One region of the Paenibacillus sp. FSL H8-0048 genome, then DNA from elsewhere that is predicted to be linked to it. Evidence: riboswitches for the same ligand, from Rfam matches in the RefSeq annotation. Region 1 holds a riboswitch; the other holds the start of a gene.
What was found. Region 1 has a riboswitch for glycine ahead of NSU18_RS20745 (amino acid permease). Riboswitches for the same ligand answer to the same signal wherever they lie in the genome.

Region 1 (11,181 bases):
GCTTGAGCAGATAATGGAAGGCGCCGTGATAAATCGCGCGCTGGGCATACTCGAAATCGGCATGGCAGGTCAGCATAATCGTCAGCGTGCCGGGGGCAGATTGCTTCACCCAGGCCAGCAGCTCCAGGCCGCTTCTGCCGGGCATTTCGATATCGCAGATCAGCAGATCTACGGGCTGCTGCTCAAGAATAGCAATCGCCTGATCCACGTTCTCCGCCAGACAGACATCCGACACGCTAAGCGCGCTCCAATCCACCCCCTGCTGGAGGCCCAGCAAGGCGAAGTATTGGTCGTCAACGATTAGTACTCTGTACATTGAACGTCACAGCTCCTTTTGAACGGGTAGTCTGATCTCCACAACCGCGCCTCCGTCTGGAGCGTTATGGAAGGTAAGCCGTGCCCGGTTGTTATAGAACATCAGCATGCGTCTGTATACGTTCCATATTCCCAGATGGCGGTCTGTCGGCTTGCGCTCATACACGCCTTGATTGAGCATGTCGAGCTGAGCCGCGGAGAAGCCCGGCCCGGAATCGCGGATCTGAATGGCAATGCAGGAGTTGCCGCTCTCCCCGGCTTCTTCACGGACAGTTATGCCAACGTTGAAGGGCTTCGAATTGTTGACGAAGCCATGCTTGATGGCATTCTCAACGAAGGGCTGGATCAGCAGCGGCGGAATCAGTGTAGACTCAAGCTCTTGCGGAAGCTGCACCTCATAAGACAGCTTGTTCGGATACATAACCATCTGAATCTCGATATAATTCTGAATATGACCCAGCTCGCCGCGCAGCGGAATCCAGGCGTCATTGGTATTCATAATGAAGCGGAAGTGGGAGACCAGATGTCCGATCATCTTTTTGATCAGCGCATATTGCTTCAGCTCTACCAGATGAAAGACGATATTCAGGGAATTCATGAAAAAATGGGGATTGATCTGCGCCTGAAGATGCTTCAGCTCGGCCTGCTGCACCTTCATCTGCTCCTCATACACATCAATCTTGAGATTGCCGATCTGCTCGGCCATCTGGTTGAATTGCATGGTAATGATCTGGAACTCCCTGCTGTTGCCATCCTTCAGCCGGTATTCCAGCTGTCCCTTACCAAGGATACGCATCCCGCTGGTCAATTGCTGGATAGGCTTGAACACCAGCCTGCTGAGCAGAGCCAGCAGGATAACCATCACGAGGATAATGGCGAAGGGAATAACCTTGATGATCCGCTGGAAGATCGGCAGCTCGTCCAGAATCGATTTCTCGTCAAGCAGGAAGAAGACATTCAGATTGGAATACTGCGAAGGCTTGTCAATCAGCAGATAAGAATTGCCGTTGCTCAGCCGGATCGCTGCATCCACCGGACGGTCAGGGCGGCCGAGCTGGGTGCGAATGAGCGCAAGATCTTCACTGGCGAACTGGCCCCAGAGCAATTTACCGTCATTGTCGATCATGCCCACCTGCCCGCTGCCTCCGGTAGACTCCAGCTGGGTCAGCGGCTGGGCCAGAGAATCGATACTGACCAGTACCCCCATGAGAAGCCGTCCGCTCTTGTCCGGCAGCACCTTGAATAACACCGGCTCGTCGCCGAGGGTCACAGTCTCCCACTTCAGGGAGCCCTGGAGATTAGGCGACTTCAGGCGCGAGGACAGCCCGGAGGCAATGACCTCCTTCTCCTGGTAATATTCTCTCTGGCTGCTGAGGAATAACTCGTCCCGGTCCTGATGGTAGACGAAGACACTGCGGATAATGGTGTAGTAGCTGACATCGCTGTACCACTGGTCCATCAGCTTACGGATGGACAGGTAATAATTGACGCTGTCGGGACCGCTGTCCGAATAGAGCTCCAGCAGCATATTTTCATTGGCGGTACGCAGCAGATAATGGCTGGTCTGCTCCAGCAGCTCATCGAGTGTACCTAAGTGCAGGGTCAACGTGTCTGAAGCAGACTTCGCAACCTTCTCCCGGACAATGTTGGTGGAATAGAGATTGGTGTAGGAGAGGAAAAGGAACAGCGGCGTGACCAGCAGCAGGACAAGGGCACTCACTTTGAATCGCAATGATAGTTTCACAGTCATCCCCCTTATCCTTAGGTACATTTACACGCTGAGCGGCAGGAAAGGGGAAGGACGGCTGCCGTCCTTCCCCTTTGCTTAAAATATAAGAATTTGTATGTTCCACACGACAACATATCCTTATATTTTTCGCTAAAACGGGTGCCGTCCTTAAATAAGGACGGCATAGTCGTTTCCACTTGTTTATTTTGGTTGTTTAGCCTTCCACGCATCGTATTGCTTCTGAACCTCGGCGCGGATCTCTTCAATGCCGTTAGCCTTTAGCTTATTATTGTATTCCGTCAGCACCTTGTCTACTCCCAGGCTGCCCGTTTCCAGCAGCGGACGGAATTCCTTGATAATATTGCTGACCACAGAGACCTGTGTTTTGACAGCGTCGGTATTGAAGTTGAAGCCGAAGGACTTCACCTTATGGGCACTCTCGTTATAAGCCTTGAACTTCTCCCATTTATCGGCACTTTCACCTTCCCACAGATAGGTTATGGTCTGGTTGCCGAACATCCATTCAATTCCCGGTGCCCAGCCGGTATCGGCACGGGTAGCAATGCCGTCAGGCAGCTTGATGAAGTTGTCCTTGCCTTCTACCTTGACATACTGCCGTCCCTCTACGCCGAAGTCAATCAGATTGACCAGAACCGGGTCGGTATGCAGCAGGTTCAGCAGCATCATTGTCCGCTCTGGATCAATTGAGGTGCGTCCGATGGCCATCATGGAGTTGCTGACGCTGGCGGTGCTGATCTCGGGTTCATTCCCCTTCAGCTTCACCAGTTCAATGCCGGTGGCAATGGAATCTTCCTTGTCGGAGTCCGGTTTGTCTGAACCGAATTTCATCCAGGTCTTGCCGGCCTTGAAAGCGTCTTCAGTACTGGTTTTGGTCGTTGCCGCATCTTTATTGATGTAGCCTTTGGCGAACCAGTCGCCGTAGAGCTTCATACGGTAGATCGCCGTGTCAGATTCCATCGAGCTGATCACCATCTTATCGGTCTTGGTATCCAGGACGATTCCGGCAGGAGCGCCTGCCACCAGCTCATAGCGGAAGTTCTCCTTCATGCTCTCTCTGGTCTTGTCGAAGTAGCCCAGGGTGTCCGAGCCGCTGCCGGAGAGCCAGATTGGCGCGATGGCCGGTTCCTTCTCCTTGATCGTCTGCAGCCATGGCTCCAGATCCTCCAGCGTCTCAATCGAGTTCACATCGAATCCGTATTTATCCACCAGATCCTTGCGGAACATAATGGTATGGCTCTCGCCGATTTCCTTATTGGTCGGAATGGCGTAGATTTTGCCGTCCACCTTGCCGCCGTCAAAGAAGCGGGGGTCCAGGGTGTCCTTGATGCCTTGTCCATATTTGGCTAACAGATCATCCAGCGGCAGGAATGCGCCTTTGGCTACGTTATTGGCGAAATCCGCCCAGTTCGGGGCAAAGGTCAAATCGACCTGTTCACCGGATTGATAGGCCAGTGCCATCTTCTCGGCCCAGGAGGACCAAGGGAGTCCCTGGAAGTCAATCTCGGCGTTGATTTTTTCTTTGAGATACTTGTTGATCTCGTCTACAACCGCCTTGGTATCATTTTGCGGGAAATTTCCGACCGTGTACACTTTCAGCTTGCGGAACGTTGAGGTGTCAGGATTCGTGCTGCCTTCCGTGCCTGCTGTTGTAGCTGCTGCTGTCGATTCTGCCTTGGAGGGTGCGGATGCACCTGAATTGCCCCCGCCGCATCCGGTAATGCCCAGTATCACGGCGGTTAGGGCAGCAAGCACCGCGCCCGAGCTTCTGGTTGTTCTCATTTGTATGAACCTCCTCAATGATAATTAGATCATATATTCTAACCGGCATTTATGCCAGAGCTAGACCCATTAACCTTTGATAGCCCCAATCGTGAGGCCCTTGGTGAAGTACTTCTGGAAGAACGGATAGATGAACAGAATCGGACCAATCGACAGCACGACCATGGCCATCCGCAGACTTTCGGTTGGAACGGATTCCTGTACCATCAGGGCGACACCGGTGCCGGCAAGCTGGGTTTTGAAGAACTCGGCCTGGCGGATCATCTGAATCATAACGTACTGCAGGGAGAACTTATTGGTGTCATTAATGAACAGCATGGAGTTGAACCAGTCATTCCAGTACATCAGCGTAGTGAACAGTCCGATGGTCGCCAGCACAGGCAGGGAGATCGGCAGCACCAACTGGAAGAAGATCCGCCATTCCGAAGCTCCGTCGAGCTTACCGGATTCAATCATCTCCTCCGGGATGGTCTGCTGGAAGAAGGTACGGGTGATGAAGATATAGAAGGCATTGGACAAGCCGGGCAGAATCAGCGCAACCAGCGAGTCCTTCAGATCGAGATAGTTCACGTATAGCAGATAGAAGGGGACAAGCCCTCCCGAGAACAGCATGGTGATCAGCAGGTAGAAGTTGAATGTCTTTTTAAAAGGAAAATCCTTCCGGTAGAGCGGATACGCATACAGCGCAATCAGCAGCACGGCCAGAACAGTTCCGATAAGGGTAACGGTCAGGCTGACGCCATACGCCTTAACCAGTGTCTCCGAATGCTTGAACAAATATTGGTACGCGGAAGCATCGATATGATCGGGCCAGAACTTGTATCCCTGCAGCGTCAAGGCCTTCTCGTTCGTTAAGGAGATAGCGACAATGAGCACAATCGGCAGGATACACGCCAGGCTGAAGGCGATGAAGAACACATTCAGAATAATCTGGGCGGTGGTGGAGCCTTTGGTATAAGGGTTGCTTCGGGATGCAGTAGTCATTAGAATCCTCCGTTTCTAGAAAAGAGCCGTATCGCGGTTCAGCTTACGGGCCAGAGCGTTCGCGCCGATGACCAGGAAGAATCCGACGACCGATTGATAGAAGTTCGCCGCAGAGGACATCCCCAGGTCATTGAGCTGGATCAGGCCCCGGTAGACATAGGTGTCGATGACGTCCGTAGTTGAGCGCAGCGCACCGGAGTCCAGAGTCACATGGTAGAACAGCCCGAAGTCAGAGCGGAAGATGCCGCCCATGTTAAGAATGGTGAGAATGACCATGATCGGCGTAAGCAGCGGCAGGGTGATCTTGGTGATCTGCTGCCATTTGCTGGCCCCGTCCATCACCGCAGCTTCGTACAGCTCTTCGCTGATGCCGGTGATGGCCGCCAGATAGATGACACTGCCGATACCGATCGAATGCCACATCTTGGTGATCCACAGGATGTAAGGCCAAGCTTCAGGATGCATATAAGCATTCACCGAGGAGTAGCCGAACATCGGCAGAATATGCTTGACCAGGAAGCCATACTCCGGGTGCAGGAAGGCGTATACGATGAAGCTGACTACAACCATGGACAGAAAGTTCGGCATAATCATCACCGTCTGGAAGAACTTCGAAGCCAGCTTGTTACGCACCTCATTGATTGCAATCGCCAGCGAGACGGAGAGAATAAGGCCTGAGATAATGAAGACTACATTGTAACCCACGGTGTTGATGGTCACCCGCAGGGCGTCAGAGGTGGCGAAGAGGAACCGGAAGTTGTCAAGCCCGGCCCAAGGACTGCCCATAATGCCGTCAATGTAGTTGATATTCTTGAAGGCAATGAATAATCCGAACATCGGAATATAGCAGTTGATGAAAAAGATAATCGACGTGGGCAGCAGCATCAGCAGCAGCACCCGGTATCGCACGATATTGTGCAGCAGACGGCCGAAACGGCCCTGGGGCGGTGTCGCTGACTTGGTGTTCATAGCTTGTGGTGCGGGATTTGCCATAAGTTCTAACCTCACTCTACTTGTTCTGGATGAATTTATTATAGTAGAGCAGATGAACGGAATTCTTTCTTGCAAATGACTCTGTTTATTCAAAAATGACCTCATTGTGCAAAACTCCTGCTAAGCATTGAGACTTTTTTCACAGAGGATTGCTCACATTGCAAGTAATATGTTAGAATATCGGAATGCATTAACGCAGCACCAATTTAATACAGTACAAGAGCTATGAAGGCTATGGATCACACTATAGCTGGAGCAGCTTCTGGAGAGACTGCGGAGTTCCGCAGCGCCGAAGGGTTCACAATCTCAGGCAGAAGGACAGAAGAGTACCGGATTTGTTTTTGCTATGCGGATCAGCCGCTGCTGCAGAAGCTTATTTGGAACTTTTTATGCACCGGGAGATTGGATGATATCCAGTCTCCTTTTTTGCGTTACGTACAATGTTGTATACATTAAGGGGGAAACAGGAATGGCACAGACAGAATTAAAAAGAGAGCTTGCAAACCGTCACGTCCAGCTTATCGCTATCGGGGGAACGATTGGCACAGGGTTATTCCTGGGATCGGGCAAAGCCATTCAGCAGGCCGGGCCCTCCATCATGCTCACGTATCTGATCGTGGGGATTGCCGTGTTTTTTGTGATGCGGGCGCTCGGGGAACTGCTGCTCTCGAAGGCGGGGTATCAATCTTTTACGGATATTGCTGAGGATTACCTGGGGCCGCGCGCGGCGTTCATTACAGGCTGGACCTACTGGTTCTGCTGGATTATGACGGCGATGGCCGATGTGATTGCGGTGGGCGTCTATGTGCAGTACTGGTTCGATATTCCGCAGTGGGTACCGGCCGTCATCTGCCTGATCATTCTGCTCGGGCTGAATCTGCTGACGGTCAAGAGCTTCGGGGAGCTGGAATTCTGGTTTGCCCTGATCAAGGTAGTTACGATACTGGCTCTGATCGGCCTGGGCATTGTCCTGCTGGTGACCCAGTTCAAGACGGATGCAGGCTCCGTGTCGGTCCGCAATCTCTGGGAGCACGGGGGCGTGTTCCCGAACGGGGTGAAGGGCTTTCTGTTCTCCTTCCAGATGGTAGTGTTCGCTTATGTTGGCGTGGAGCTGGTGGGGGTATCGGCAGCAGAGACGGCGAATCCGGAGAAAAACATCCCGTCCGCGATCAACAAAATTCCGCTGCGGATTCTGTTCTTCTATGTAGGCGCGCTCTTCGTGCTGCTGTGCATTAATCCCTGGACCCAGCTTAGCGCGTCTGAAAGTCCGTTCGTGCGCACCTTCAGTCTAGTCGGGATTCCGATTGCTGCGGGGATTATCAATTTCGTAGTCTTAACCTCGGCGGCCTCCGCCTGCAACAGCGGGATGTTCTCGACCAGCCGGATTCTCTACAATCTGAGCAGACGGAATCAGGCTTCCCCGCAGCTGGGCAAGCTGAACCGGAATCATGTGCCCGCGAATTCCTTATTCCTCTCCACCCTGGTGATCTCTGCCGGAGCACTGCTCAGCAAGCTCATTCCGGGCCAGGCCTTCGGCATCGTGACTACGATCAGTGCCATTTGCTTCATCTGGGTCTGGGGCGTTGTGCTGGTCTGCCATATCAAGTATAAAAGGAACCGCCCGGACTTACATGCCGCTTCCAAATTCAAAGCGCCATTCACCCCGGTGATTAACTATGCTGTCCTGACGCTGTTCGCCGCCATTCTTGTGATCATGCTCTTTGCCGATGAGACCCGTCCGGCGCTGCTGTTCACTCCGCTCTGGTTCATCCTGCTGTTCGTTCTGTACTCCATCAGAAGCCGTAAGGAGAAAAGTGAACAGGAAATCAGTATAATCAATACATAAACTGATTTCAGGATGAAGAGGGTGCAGCCGCCGTATGAACAAGACAGACCGCATGTTAGCCATCGTACTGGAGCTGCAGCGCAAAGGGGTCGTACGGGCAGAGGATCTGGCGTCTGTCTTCGAGACTAGCGTAAGAACCATCTACCGCGATATACAGGCGCTTAGTGAAGCCGGAGTGCCGGTGGTAGGAGCTACAGGTCAGGGATATTCGCTGGTAAAGGGGTATTTCCTGCCCCCGGTCAGCTTCACCGCGGAGGAGGCTGTGACTCTGCTGATCGGAACGGATTTCGTGGAGCAGCGGTTCGATACGGAATACGGGGACCGGGCCTCCGCAGCCGGCAGGAAGATTGAAGCGGTTCTGCCGGTCGATGTCCGGGAGAATGCCTCCCGCATCCGTCAGAGCGTCCTGCTGCTGAATACCTCTAAAGACAGACTGCAAGGACAGGAGAAGGATTATATCGGGCAGATCCGCCGTGCGATTCTGGAGCAGCGAAAGATCAGCTTCGGGTATACGAAGGGCAGACAGGAAGCTGACGGAAGTCACCGGAGTGTCCGAATCGCCTCGCCATATGGACTTGTTCTGAACAGAGGCGCCTGGACCCTGGTCGCCTGGTGTTGGCTGCGGGAGGAGATCCGTCATTTCCGGTTATCCAGAATGAGCGGACTTACCCTTCTGGATGACCGGTTCGAAGTGCCTGTGGGTTTCGATCTGCACGAGTACCAGCCGGAGGATGACCGCCATGTGCGCGTGTGCATTTTGGTGCATCCCGAGATCGCTGACAAGGCTGCTGAATCGAATAACTTTTATCTGGAGGCAGTGGAGGACCAGGAAGACGGCAGGCTTATGACCTTCCGTGTGCGCCAGCCCGGGGACCTGCTGCAATGGGTGCTTGGCTGGGGAGCGGGGGCGGTTGTCCTGGAGCCGGAAGCCTTGCGTAAGCTTGTGCGGGAGGAAGCGGCGGGAATGCTGGAACGCTACTGACATAACGTTGTCAGTAGCGTTTGTGTATATTCAGGTCAGACCTTAAGAATAAAGGAGTTGCCTGAATATTATGAATATGAACCCTACAGAAGCCTTGCAGCAATTTGAAAAGACTGCGAATCACTATCTTATGGAATTAGATACCTTCAGTATGGAAGAGCTGCTGCGGCAACCGGCTGAGGGAGAGTGGTCCCTTGGGCAGATGGTCCAGCACTTGATACAATCGGCGCTGTACATGCAGCTCCGTAATATCGATCTCTGTCTGGCCGGGAACGGGGAAGCAGCGGGGAAGGAAGCAGAGATGACTCCGGATGGTAAAGCGGTTTTTGCCGGGGGCAGCTTCCCGCCTGTACGCGTTCATGTTCCGCCGTCCCCGCAGTATACGCCGGTGCAGCCGGAGAGCAAGGAGCAGCTGATCCAAGGCCTGAACACAGTGATGGAGCGTATGCGCGAGACCCTGCCGAAGCTTGCGCAGGCACCTGAGCACAGCACCGCCCCCCATCCCCGGTTCGGCCCCTTGTCTGCGGCAGAATGGTATCTGCTGATTGAAATGCACTACCGCCATCACTTGCTGCAGCTGAACCGGTTGAAGGATTTCATAGGATCAAGTGTAGCGTAATAGAAGAACGCCAATAAGCCGAAGCCTGTCAGTAGTAACTGAGGGCTCCGGCTATTTTGCTACATTGATCACGTCGAGGGCTCACGGGCAAAATGTAATCGAAAAAGCGATCACAATGATCAAATTTTAATTATTCATTTTTGAATAAAGGAGGTTTGTCGCAACATGTCGAACTTAACTCTTAATTTCGCTGTACCCTGAAGCTAACTGAATAAAAGGAGACCCTCACCTATGAAAAACATCGTACGCTCCCTTGAAGATATAATAAATCTCGCGCCCGTTCTGAAAGCTGCTTTTCCATACGATATCTCGATTGCCGTCTGTGATACCGAGAAGTTTCTCGCCTATTACCCTGGGGATTCCATTGATCTGGGGATTCGCGCCGGGCAGATTATTCACGCGGACGAACCTCTGTATCACGCACTGGCAAATGATGAATACTCAAGGGCCAACGTTCCCAAAGAGTATTATGGATACGAATTTGTGGGTACGGTCCTTCCGGTACATGGAGAGGATGAACGTGTCTGCGGGGCGGTCTGTATTCAGGTGCGCAGACAGACCGAGCTGCGGGAAATTGCCGACCGGATGGCACTGTCCCTGAATCAGGCTAATGCGCGGATCATGCAGGTAGCGGGCGGGTCTAACCAGCTGGCCGGCTTCTCTCAGAAGCTGCTGGTCCAGTCTGAGACCACTGCTGCAAGTGTCCAAAAAAGCGATGAAGTGCTGGCTGTTCTGAGGAAGGTTGCCGACCAGACGCATCTGCTTGGAATTAATGCGGCCATTGAGGCTGCCCATGCCGGAGAGAAGGGCCGGGGCTTCGATATTGTCGCCAGAGAAATCCGCAAGTTCTCACAGGAGACCGAGCAATCCGCGCAGCGGATACGGGACACCCTGCGGGAGATCCAGACAGCGATGAAGGGAATCGGCCAATCCATCGGTCAGATTGCCTCAGTGGGACAAGAGCAGGCAGCTTCAACGCAAGAGATGTCCAGCTTCATTGAGGAGATTCGGGCGATGTCTGAGCAGTTGAATCAGTTCGCGCAGAAGCTGTGAGGGTAAGTGTGGAAGCTGCCTGGATAAGCCCGCAAATCTTACAGATGTGCGATAATTGTAGCCGCCAGCGCCAGGAAGGCTGGTAGGCCCTGCATCAGCAGGATGGATCTCTTGGAGGTGAGTCCGCCGTAGATGGCCGCAACCGCCACGCAGATCAGGAAGAACAGCTGCAACTGGTAACCGAAGTCTGCGCTCGGATGCAGCAGGCCCCAGATTAGACCGGCTGCCAGGAAGCCGTTATACAAGCCCTGGTTGGCAGCAAGCGACTTCGTCTCCCGGGAGAACGCAGGGGTCAATCCGAACGCCTTCTGTGCTCTCGGGGTGGTCCATAGAAACATCTCCAGTACTAGTATGTAGACATGCTCTAGTGCTACTAAGGCAACAAGAATTGAACTTACAGTCATCATAAAGAGTCCCTCTTTTCAAGTGATGTGAGTCGAATTAAGCCTATCATTTAAATTGTGCAAAATATAATTTTACGAACTTAAATATACCGGACTTTTTGATATTTGTCAATTTACTACAAATCGTAAAATTGGAATGTAAGGGGGCAAGAAGAGTGATATATATAAGAACGTTAACCCCGTCTGATGCCGAAGTATACCGGGCGCTTCGTTTGCAGTCGCTGCAGCAGCACCCGGAAGCTTTTCTAAGCTCCTATAAAGCGGAAGCGAAGTTGTCTATCGAGACTACCCGGATTAAGCTGGACTCCTCGGATGAGCATTTCACCCTGGGTGCCTTCTTGGATGGGGAGCAAAGGCTGGCGGGAATGGCTACCTTGTTCCGGGAGAGCAGGCCCAAGATTCAGCACAAAGCTCATGTCTATGCAGTATATGTAGATCCAGGAGCCCGTAAACATG
Region 2 (11,181 bases), 460 kb from region 1:
GACAGGAGTCCATAAATCCCTCAGATGTGGCCGGAAGTGGGCGGGTGAGCGAAATGAAAGGGGTAAATCCCTCAGATGTGGCCGGAAGTGGGCGGGTGAGCGAAATGAGAGGGATAAATCCCTCAGATGTGGCCGGAAGTGGGCGGATGAGTGAAATGAGAGGGATAAATCCCTCAGATGTGGCCGGAAGTGGGCGGGTGAGTGAAATGAGAGGGATAAATCCCTCAGATGTGGCCGGAAGCGGACTAGTGAGCGGAATGAAAGGGATAAATCCCTTAGATGCGGCCGGAAGTGGGCGGGTGAGCGAAATGAAAGGGATAAATCCCTTAGATGCGGCCGGAAGTGGGCGGATGAGTGAAATGAGAGGGATAAATCCCTCAGATGCGGCCGGAAGTGGGCGGGTGAGCGAAATGAGAGGGATAAATCCCTTAGATGCGGCCGGAAGTGGGCGGATGAGCGAAATGAGAGGGATAAATCCCTCAGATGCGGCCGGAAGCGGACTGGTGAGCGGAATGAAAGGGATAAATCCCTCAGATGTGGCCGGAAGTGGGCTGGAGGAGCCAATGAGGAGCACTAGTGCCCCTGAAATCCCCAAATGTGATTAAAACCAGTAAATGAAGTGCACTAATGCACCTGAAATCCTCAAATGCGCACCAATCCAGCAAATAAGGTGCACTTCTGCACCTCATCGCCCTCAGTACCACATTCTCCTTGCCCCGCTTACTGGCAGCTTCCCCACCTCCCGCCGGAATCCGCGCAAGTGAGGGGTGGACTGCCATACCGCCGGAATCCGCGCAAGTGAGCGGTGGACTGCCATACCGCCGGAACCCGCCACAAGTGAGCGGCGGACTGCCATACCGCAAGAACCCGCCGCAAGTGAGCGGCGGACTGCCAAGCAGCCACACCCCTCAGTTCCCCGTACTCTCATACCGGGACAATCCGTACCGGAAGACTCCGTAAGCTGCAGCCGCGCTTCCGATAGCCGCGACAGGGGCGAGGAGCCACCAGCCGGACCAGCCGCTTTTACCGAAAATATAGGTTGCCGGGTAGAAGCTGATGAACGCATAGGGCAGCACCGTCGAAATAAAGATGCGGATCGCCTGCGGAAACAGGGTAATCGGGTATTTGGCCAGATCAGACAGATTATGCACCATTAGCGGGAACGCATTCCCCGCATTGCGAATCCAGAAGGCCGCCGAGTTGCCCATGAGATTAATGGATACCCGGATGATGACTGCCGTGATGAACAGCAGCAGCAGCACCGCCGCCTTGCCCGCAGTCCAGTGGATAGGGCTGTGCATGAGCGACTGCCAGATGATCACTCCGCCGATGAGCAGATTACCGAGTCCGTTAATCCCAATCCCCGTGCAGAACACCTGAAGAACCACCGGCACCGGCCGCAGCAGATAACGGTCCAGCTCCCCTGTGTTGACCAGTCTGCCCAGCCGCCAGCTGCCCTCGAAGAACAGCGAACCCGCCCCCTCCGTCAGGAAGATCATGGCGTACATGAAGGTGACCTCCCAGAACTGCCAGCCCTGAATATCCGGAATCCGGTCATAGATCACCCACAGGAACACGAATCCCAATACCTGCGTCAAGGCCGCCGAGCACATTAGGATATAAAAGTCTTTGTTGTACTCCAGAATCGCCTTAAGCTGCTGCACATATAGCCTTCTATAGAGATAGAGCATTTGCGATAATTTCATTCTGCGTCCTCCTTCCGCCTTAGCCTCCATGAATGGTCACCTGGCGGACCGCCCAGTTCCACATGGCTTTGCCCGCCATCCAGAGTCCTGCTCCCCAAAAGAGCTGAATCCCGATCAGCCTTAGGCTCTCCCCGGTATCTGCCTGCTGGAGGAAGATCATCGTCGGCGTATGAATGATGGCCTGGAAGGGCAGCAGTAGCGCCAGCTTTTCCAGCCAGTCCGGGAAAAATGCCAGCGGCACCAGTGCGCCCGACAGCAGGTTAGTAAGCGCAATCCGCGTCCAGACAATCCCGAGGGACCCCGTCGACCAGAAGCATAACAGAGCCGCCAGATAGACCACGCCGAATTTGACCACAACCGCGCAGAGCAGACTGACCGCAAACAGCAGATAGACGATCGGCGAGTGGGGGAAGGTCACTCCGGTAAGGAAGGTGGCAAACACGATCAGCATTACCGTACTGATAGCCCCTTCCAGCAGGCTGGCGCCCAGGGTCTCGGCGAATCGGGCCGTCTGGAAATCAATCGGCTTCAGCAGGTCCATGGCGACGCTGCCGTCAAGGATTTTGCCGGAGATGGCGGTCTCGGAATACCAGGATAAGACGGAATTGGCCAGGAAGGTCACCAGCAGATAGGTCTTCATCTGATCCCAGGAGTAGCCGCCCACCGCCTCACGCCCGCCATAGATTCCCTGCCAGAGGAAGAAGATCGCGACCAGATTAATGGAGTTTGCGAGTAAATTAATGATGTAGGAGTTCCGGTAGGCCATCACATTCTGCAAGGAGCGATTGGCAATGCTTCTGTATTTGTTAAGCCGGGCTGCTGTCGTCATGGTGCCCCTGCCCCCTTGCTCCCCGGTGCTCGTTCAAGTCCAGTTGGCCGTCATAGACAGCCTTAATGACCTGCTCAATGTGGGTATCTTCCATGCGGAAATCGAGGACCTCCCCATGCTTCATCACCCGGCTGACCACTTCACTGGCGGTATATTCATACCGGTCAAAAGTGACCGAGAACTCCTGGCTGCTCTGCTGCTCCAGCTTCAGCCCGGGACTCTGCTCCAGCAGCTTGTACAACTCCGGCATAGGGGAGCGTACCTGGAAGAAGATGACCCGGTTTTTGGCAAAACGGGCCTTGACCTCGCTCAGCGTACCGTCATAAATAATCGCGCCGTGATCGATAATGACCAGCCGCTTGCACAGGTCCTCAATGTCGCCCAGGTCGTGGGTCGTCAGCATCACAGTCGTCTGCTGCTCCTGGTTGATCTGCTTGATGAACCCGCGGATCTTCTCCTTCACAGATACGTCAAGGCCAATCGTCGGCTCATCGAGATACAGAATCGGCGGATTATGCAGCAGGGCAGCAGCCAGATCGGCACGCATGCGCTGACCCAGCGAGAGCTTCCGCGCGGACAGGTGGATGAATTCGCTCATCCCGAGCATTTCGGTGAACAAGTCCATGTTCTTCCTATATTGGGCATCCGGAATCTGATAGATATCCTTCAGCAGCGAGAAGGACTCGGCAATCGGAATATCCCACCACAGCTGGGTGCGCTGCCCGAAAACTGCGCCGATCTGGGCGGCGTTCTCCATTCTTTTGCGGTACGGATTGATGCCGTTCACCGAGATACTCCCGGAGGACGGCATCAGAATGCCGGTCAGCATCTTGATGGTAGTCGATTTACCGGCACCGTTCGGTCCCACGTAGGCCACCGTCTCTCCGGCTTCAATGCTCAGATCCAGCGGCTTGACCGCCACCTTCTCAATATGCCGGGGCAGGAACAGATGCTTCACCGCTCCCTTTAGGCCGGGCTCCTTCACCGCCTGCATAAAGGACTTACTCAGTCCTCTGGCTTCAATCATACTCAAGCTTAACCCTCCTGTTCATTTCTTTGAAAGCGTTACCGCAGATGGCTGCGGAGAAAATATCTGAATCCTCAGCTGGCTCAAAGACGTAAGAGTAAATATATCACTGAGCCGATGTCGAAAACTATCAGTTTAGGTCGATTTTGCAAAAAAAAGCGGCAACCCCCGATAGCTATACCAACCGGGATTTGCCACTGCGCTTAAGCAGAGTCTGGACGGCGAACCCTACCAGCAGGGGCAGCGCCAGCTGAACCTCAAGTCTCCAGTCTACCGCATACAGGTCTACGAGGTTAATCTGCTTCAACAATACATAGGTCACATTGTATAAGAGGAATGAACAGCTGAAGGTGAGCAGCGGAACCAGATGCAGGGTCCTTTTATTCTGCAGCAGCCGGTATCCCGCAAGGGTTAAGAGTGTGTAGCTGGCCATAATGAACAGGGCATAATTACTGCCGAAGCGCAGGAAGGATACCATTGCGGTAGCCAAATTGAGGGTAGTCGATAGATAGCCGATGCGAAGCATGTCGAACCTCCTGGAATTATGTAGAAATATAAGATGAACAGATTTCTACATTTTACAGCGCTAACGCGGGGATTTACAGATCCAATACTGAATGTTCATTATTCCGTAATTGTATGTTATAATGCTTTCTTTTAAAATTGATAATATAGGAATTGGTAAATATGGAGGGATCGTTTGTGAGAGTCTTTAATCAATCAAGAGCATGGAGTATGCCTGGGGATTTAGAAGCAAGCGAACTTGAAGCCTTCCGGCCTCTGGAGGCAGTTAGGGCCCAAGTCCAAGGCGGGATGTCTGTGGCGGGTGTATCTGAAGAATCCAGAGAGCATATCTATCATAGAGCTATGATTTCTTCGATCCGCAGTGAAATGAACAAATTAAGCCAGCTGCTCTCTATTCCTTATGTGGTATTCCTGACGGACAAGGCGGGTACCATTCTGGAACTGGTCTATTCTTCTCCGGAGACGCAGGCGGAGATGGAGCAGGCGGAGCTGCGCCCGGGGGTCAGCTTAAGCAGGCAGCAGGCGGGAATGAATGCCGTATCGCTGGCGATGGAGATGAACTGCATCGGGGTGGTGCGGGGAACGGAGCATACGGATCAGACCTTCCGGGATTGGAACTGTGTGTGCGCTCCATTGCAGGATGATGATAGCGTTTACGGATATGTTGATATTTCTTTTAATAGAGGAGAGCCAATTGAGTTCGCCATTCCCTTCGTGCAGCAGATTGCCGAGAATATCATGGAGAAGTGGATGGAGAAGAACCCGGAGATGCAGCGGTACCGGCTGGAAGCCACGCTTCTGGAATATAAGCTGACCGCGCGGGAGCAGGAGGTGGCGAGGCTGTGGCTGATGGAGAAGAGCGCGCTGCATATCGGGAGCGATCTGGGGATCAGTGAAGGCACCGTGCGCAATATGCTGAAGAGTATCTACAGTAAAATGCGGGTGAATGACCGCTTCCAGTTCGTGAAGCGCCTTACGCCATAGCCGGGAGAATCCGCTTCCGGGTACATACCAAATAGCCGGGCAGCGATACGATGTATCCCTGACCCGGCTATTTGAAAATATATGAATTGATCTGGTTAACCGCAAGAACAGTTGAGTACCGGCTTACGCGCGGCCTGCGTCTCATCCAGGCGGCTGATTTCAGTCGTATGCGGTGCGTTAATCACTATCTCCGGCGTCTCTTCGGCTTCCTTAACGATTCGGATCATGGTCTCAATGAAGCCGTCGAGCGTCTCCTTGCTCTCGGTCTCGGTAGGTTCAATCATCATACATTCCTCTACTGTCAGCGGGAAGTAGACGGTTGGCGGATGATAGCCGAAGTCGAGCAGCCGTTTGGCTACATCGAGGGTACGGACACCGTATTGCTTAAGGTTCTTGCCGGACATGACGAATTCATGCTTGCAGACGCCCGGGAAGGGGATCTCGAAGTAAGGGGCCAGCCGGTGCATCATATAGTTGGCGTTCAGCACTGCGTTCTCGGACACCTCACGCAGGCCGTCAGGACCGTAGGTGCGGATGTACGCATAAGCACGGACGAGAATCCCGAAGTTGCCGTAAAAGGCTTTGACGCGGCCAATCGATTCCGGCCCGCCGCAGTCCAGTGTGAAGCTGCCGTCCCCGTTCTGCGCCACTGTAGGCTGCGGCAGGAACGGGATCAGCTTCGCCTTCACGCCGACCGGTCCGGCTCCCGGCCCCCCGCCGCCATGCGGCGTACTCATCGTCTTGTGCAGGTTGAGATGCACCACATCAAAGCCCATATCGCCCGGGCGGGTGATGCCCATAATCGCGTTGGAGTTCGCTCCGTCATAATAGAGCAGTCCGCCCGCTTCATGGACAATCGCGGCAATCTCGACGATCTGCGTCTCGAAGAGGCCGAGGGTACTCGGGTTCGTGAGCATCAGCGCAGCGGTGTCACTGCCGACAGCTGCCTTCAGCGCCTCAAGGTCAACCATGCCCTTACCGTTGGACGGGATGGTGACTGTCTCAAGACCGGCGGCTGCGGCGCTTGCCGGGTTGGTGCCGTGCGAGGAATCGGGCACGATGACCTTGGAGCGGACCTCACCGCGGCTCTCATGGTAGGCGCGGATCATCATCAGGCCGGTCCACTCGCCGTGGGCACCGGCAGCAGGCTGCAGGGATACGGCATCCATGCCGGTCAGGGCGGCAAGATCCTTTTGCAGCGTGTACATCAGTTCAAGCGCACCCTGGATGCTCTCCTCCGGCTGGTACGGATGGATCTTGGAGAGTCCCGGGAAGCGGGCGACATCCTCGTTGATCTTGGGGTTGTATTTCATCGTGCAGGAGCCGAGCGGATAGAAGCCGTTATCGACTCCGAAGTTGCGGCGGGACAGGGCGGTATAGTGGCGGATCACATCCACCTCGGATACTTCAGGTAACACAACCGGCTCACTGCGCAGCAGCCCTCCGGGAATGAGTGCATCAAGGCCTTCGTCCTTCGGCACATCACACAGAGGCAGGGAGTAGGCCGAGCGGCCGGGACGGCTTAATTCAAAAATCAGACTTTGTTCCGGTTTCATACACAGCCCTCCAGTGCGCTTGCGAATTCGTCAATTTCGGTCTTGCTTCGTTTCTCCGTTACGGCAACCAGCATATGTCCGGCCAGCTCGGGATAATCCCGGCCTAAGTCATAACCGCCCAGATAGCCTTCCTTCAGCAGCTTGGAGTTCACTGTACTCACACTGCTGCCCTCCGGGAGCTTCAGGACGAATTCATTGAAGAACGGGGCAGTGAAGACAAGCTCTGCACCAGTGATTTCAGCCAGCCGCCCAGCGGCATAGTGGCTCTTGCGGATGTTCAGCTCACCCACCTCGCGCATGCCCTCCTTGCCCATCACGGACAGGTAGACGGAAGCAGACAGCGCTAGTAGCGCCTGGTTGGAGCAGATATTCGAGGTCGCCTTCTCCCGGCGGATATGCTGTTCGCGGGCTTGCAGCGTCAGCACGAAGCCGCGCTTGCCATTCCGGTCAACCGTCTGGCCGACGATCCGGCCCGGCATCCGGCGCATGAGCGGCTCAGCCACCGCGAAGAATCCGCAGGTAGGGCCGCCCAGCGAGGCGGCGATACCCAGCGGCTGCGCGTCGCCGACTACGATGTCTGCGCCAAGCCGTCCGGGGGATTCCAGCACGCCAAGCGCAATGGGGTTCGCGCTGACCACGAGCAGTCCTTTGACCGCATGGATCAGCGGCTCAATCTGGCGCAGATCCTCAATCCCGCCGAAGAAGTTGGGGGACTGGACCAGAACAGCAGCGGTATCGCTGTCGATGGCATCGGCCAGCTTGGTGAGATCCGTTACCCCGTCAGCATAGTCAATCTCAACAATTTGCAGGCCCCAGGCGTTGGCGGAGGTGCGCAGCACCTGACGCGCTTCCGGGTGAACCGTACGGGAGACAATCAGCTTCTTGCGTTTGGTGGCGCCTGCGGCCAGCACAGCCGCTTCGGACAGGGCCGTTGCGCCGTCATACATACTGGCATTGGCGACCTTCATTCCGGTCAGTTCACAGATATAGGACTGGAATTCGAAAATCGCCTGAAGCTCACCCTGGCTGATCTCCGGTTGGTAAGGGGTATAGGCGGTATAAAATTCCGAACGTGAAATCACATGGTTGATGACGACCGGAACATGGTGATCGTATAATCCGGCACCAAGGAAGCTGGCGTGGGTGTCGAAGTCGGCATTCTTGTCTGCGAGCCTCTTCATATGGCGAAGCAGTGCATATTCGTCCAGAGCGCCGGACATCGGCAGGGTTCCCTGGTAACGGACAGACTGCGGAATATCGGCGAACAGCTCATCGATGGACTGGATGCCTACGGCTTCCATCATTTCTGTGCGGTCTTGCTCAGTCATAGGCAGATAGCGGTGCTTCATTGCGGCTTCACTCCTTGGCTTCTTTTGTAGAATGGGGCTTTGATTATGGCAGCCTTGAGCTGCTTGCCGCGAATCTCCACGTACACCTCTGTGCCCGGCTCCGTATAGGCAGCGTCCAGCAGGGCGAGTCCGAGATTCCGCTTCAGGGTAGGGGATTGGGTGCCGGTCGTTACTTCACCGATCTTCACTCCGTCCGCGTACACGGGATAGTGGGAGCGGGGAATGCCGCGGTCGACCATCTCCAGGCCCACAAGACGCCGGGGCAGACCGGCTTCCTTCTGCTTCAGCAGGGCATCACGGCCGATGAAATCCCCTGCATCCAGCTTCACGAAGAACTGGACACCCGCTTCGAGCGGAGTGATATCCGCCGACAGCTCCTGGCCGTACAGCGGCAGCTTGGCCTCGAAACGCAGGGTATCGCGTGCGCCGAGTCCGGCAGGCGTCAGACCATGCGGAGCGCCAGCAGCCAGCAGGCCGTTCCAGAGTGCTGCTGCCGTATCTGCGGGAGCATATAGCTCGAAGCCATCCTCACCAGTATATCCGGTACGGGAGAGCAGGACGGTGACGCCGCAGACTTCAGCCTGTTCGATGAAGTGGAACGGTTTTAACTCTGTTAGAGACACCTGCGTGACTTTTGCCAGAATCGTCTCCGCGAGCGGCCCCTGCACGGCGAGCAGCAGCGTCTCATCCGAGATATTTTTCAGGGTGACGCCGCCGAATTCAGCGGTTAGATGCTCCTGCAGCCACTGGAAGTCCTTATCGATGTTGGACGCATTGACGACAAGCATGTAACGTTCTTCACCCAGCCGGTATACGAGCAGATCGTCGACCACTCCGCCGCTTGGGTAGAGCATCAGGGTGTACTGCGCTGCGCCGTCTTTCAGGCGGCTGACATCATTGGTGGTCATTCTCTGCAGGAAAGCTTCCGCGCCGCTCCCGGTAACCATGAATTCTCCCATATGCGAGACATCGAACAGTCCGGCCCGTTCACGGACGGCTTCATGCTCCTTCACGATGCCCGTGAACTGCACCGGCAGCTCCCAGCCGCCGAAATCAATACATCTGGACTCCGCATAAGCCGCATAGAGGTCATAAAAAGGCGTTCTTCTCAAAGCATCCATCTTGTCACTCCCTTGGTCTGATTACATACGAAAAAGGACAGGCGAAAGCCATTATGCACGTATGCATAAATGGACTTTCGCTCTGTCCTTGGTACCTGAGAGTTACCCTGCCATGCCGCGCAGGTTTCCCCGTTGGTGATCCGTGAAGCCTGCAGCGCAGGCACCCGGATGCTCTCCAGAGATGCGTCCGGCAAAGGTCCTTTTGCCTGAGAGATTCACCCATCCCGGGCTTACTCCTTCGGCGCTGTCTTCCTGTGAGACAGTCTCTCCCTATGCCATCATTCGCAAACCATATGTTTTTCTACTGACTCCATTAAACCGGGTAACCCTCCGCCCTGTCAATCAAAAAACGTCAAAAAGTTGACAAATTTAATTTTACTGTCAGTTATATTGACATTAGGCAAGCCGATAACTTAGGCTATAACTAAATTTAGAACTCCAATTACGGAAAAGAGGCGGCTTGGACATGAGTGAAGTGCTTGACAACCTGCTATACAGCGAAGAGCATGAGTGGGCGCAGCAGGGCGAGGGACGCGTAGTACGTGTAGGGATTACGGATCATGCGCAGCATCTGCTGGGCGATATCGTGTTTGTAGAATTTCCGGAAGTGGGCGCGGCGATCTCAGCAGGCGACAGTGTGGGCAGTATCGAATCTGTGAAGACCGTATCGGAGCTATATTCACCCGTATCCGGTAAGGTGACCAAGATCAACGATGCGCTGGAGGCCAGCCCGGAGCTGATCAATGACCAGCCTTACGGAGACGGGTGGATTTTTGAGCTGGAGCTTGATACTGAGTTCGCAGAGGCAGTAACCGGCCTGCTGGATGCGGCTGCGTACAAGGAACTGGTTGGGGAATAAAAGTTAGCTTATCCGCGAAAGCGGCTGTTAATACGACAGACCTCTCTTTGTTACATTAGATGTTACTAATGTGAGAGGTCTGTCTTTTTGCGTCTGTCTGTTATTCCGGGAAGCTGAGCAAACCGGGATAGACGATGGGAGCAGAGTGCCACAGAAAGGGCAAGAGAACCAGGCCCGCCACAGCAAACAGAAGGCACAGCAGCAGGAAACGGTATCTTTTTCGGGGACGCTTGACAGGTCTCAGCACGAAGATATAAACGCCAAGCGAATAAAACGGGAAAAGTATTACGGCAGACATGGCCATACAAACGAGAAAGGTAGATTCTCTTGCAGAACCGGGAATCATGGCTTCCGGATTGTAGACCGGATCGATCTGCATACAAATAAATATAAGGGCTAAATACGAGGTGAGCAAAAGTAGAAAAAAGCCACGGATGCGGCCATTCCCGGATAAGCTGTACATCATCCACCAGTATCCGAGCCAAGGCAGCGCAAAGGCAAAGCCGGCAATCAGAAACTTCATTCCGGTAAGCAGGCTTCCCGGGGAATAAGAGGAGGACAAAAAGGGCAGAAATACAACAAAAAAGCCTACGAAGCCAGTGATAGTAATCTGGGCGAAAATAATCAATACCAATGAAACCGACAGCCGCAGAAGCTCCAAAAAACGGGTAGCATCCGGCGTTCCTTTTGTTGCGTGCACGAAGCTCCAACTCCTTGATCAGCTTTACTGTATCTTTGCCAGTGAGGATCTGCCATAGACTGAGCGGTTGCCGGCTATTCTTCCTCCTGAAGCTGCCGCAGCACAATCAATTCAACCCGGCGGTTCCGCTGCTTTCCCTCTGCGGTTGTATTATCATAGGCGGGCCGGGTATCGGCGTACCCTGCATATTGGAAGGTATCAGGGCTCAGCCCCTCTTTGTCCAGAAAAAAGCGCAGGACGGACAGCGCACGGGCGCCGGATAGCTCCCAGTTGTCTCTGTATAACGATCCGGGGGTCACAGGAACATTGTCGGTATGGCCTTCGATGCTGATCGTCGCCCCGATACCGCGAAACAGGCCGGAGAGCTGGCGCAGGGCAGGGAAAGCAGGGGATTTCAGCTCGGCCTTACCCGCATCGAACAGGAACCGGTCACTCAGCGTGATGGCAATGCCCTGCGGTTTATCGGCAACAAAAATCTGTTCCCCGAGGTTATTCTCCTCCACATACTGGGTGATTACGCCCATA

Region 2: another riboswitch for glycine. It lies ahead of gcvT (glycine cleavage system aminomethyltransferase GcvT); the one in region 1 lies ahead of NSU18_RS20745 (amino acid permease).

Annotation. Positions count from the first base shown of each region.
Region 1 is NZ_JBBODF010000001.1:4,825,055-4,836,235, forward strand. It holds gene NSU18_RS20720 (response regulator) at 1-316, opposite strand, end outside; gene NSU18_RS20725 (sensor histidine kinase) at 323-2,059, opposite strand; gene NSU18_RS20730 (ABC transporter substrate-binding protein) at 2,246-3,844, opposite strand; gene NSU18_RS20735 (carbohydrate ABC transporter permease) at 3,914-4,828, opposite strand; gene NSU18_RS20740 (ABC transporter permease) at 4,844-5,797, opposite strand; glycine riboswitch at 6,074-6,153, shown strand; gene NSU18_RS20745 (amino acid permease) at 6,291-7,667, shown strand; gene NSU18_RS20750 (helix-turn-helix transcriptional regulator) at 7,702-8,649, shown strand; gene NSU18_RS20755 (DinB family protein) at 8,726-9,268, shown strand; gene NSU18_RS20760 (methyl-accepting chemotaxis protein) at 9,500-10,321, shown strand; gene NSU18_RS20765 (DUF1304 domain-containing protein) at 10,360-10,728, opposite strand; gene NSU18_RS20770 (GNAT family N-acetyltransferase) at 10,881-11,181, shown strand, end outside.
Region 2 is NZ_JBBODF010000001.1:5,283,796-5,294,976, forward strand. It holds gene NSU18_RS22635 (hypothetical protein) at 147-605, shown strand; gene NSU18_RS22640 (hypothetical protein) at 695-895, opposite strand; gene NSU18_RS22645 (ABC transporter permease) at 909-1,706, opposite strand; gene NSU18_RS22650 (ABC transporter permease) at 1,726-2,535, opposite strand; gene NSU18_RS22655 (ABC transporter ATP-binding protein) at 2,513-3,562, opposite strand; gene NSU18_RS22660 (hypothetical protein) at 3,738-4,088, opposite strand; gene NSU18_RS22665 (LuxR C-terminal-related transcriptional regulator) at 4,298-5,071, shown strand; gene gcvPB (aminomethyl-transferring glycine dehydrogenase subunit GcvPB) at 5,167-6,627, opposite strand; gene gcvPA (aminomethyl-transferring glycine dehydrogenase subunit GcvPA) at 6,624-7,976, opposite strand; gene gcvT (glycine cleavage system aminomethyltransferase GcvT) at 7,973-9,097, opposite strand; glycine riboswitch at 9,178-9,278, opposite strand; glycine riboswitch at 9,282-9,379, opposite strand; gene gcvH (glycine cleavage system protein GcvH) at 9,564-9,956, shown strand; gene NSU18_RS22690 (hypothetical protein) at 10,057-10,479, opposite strand; gene NSU18_RS22695 (flagellar motor protein MotB) at 10,731-11,181, opposite strand, start outside.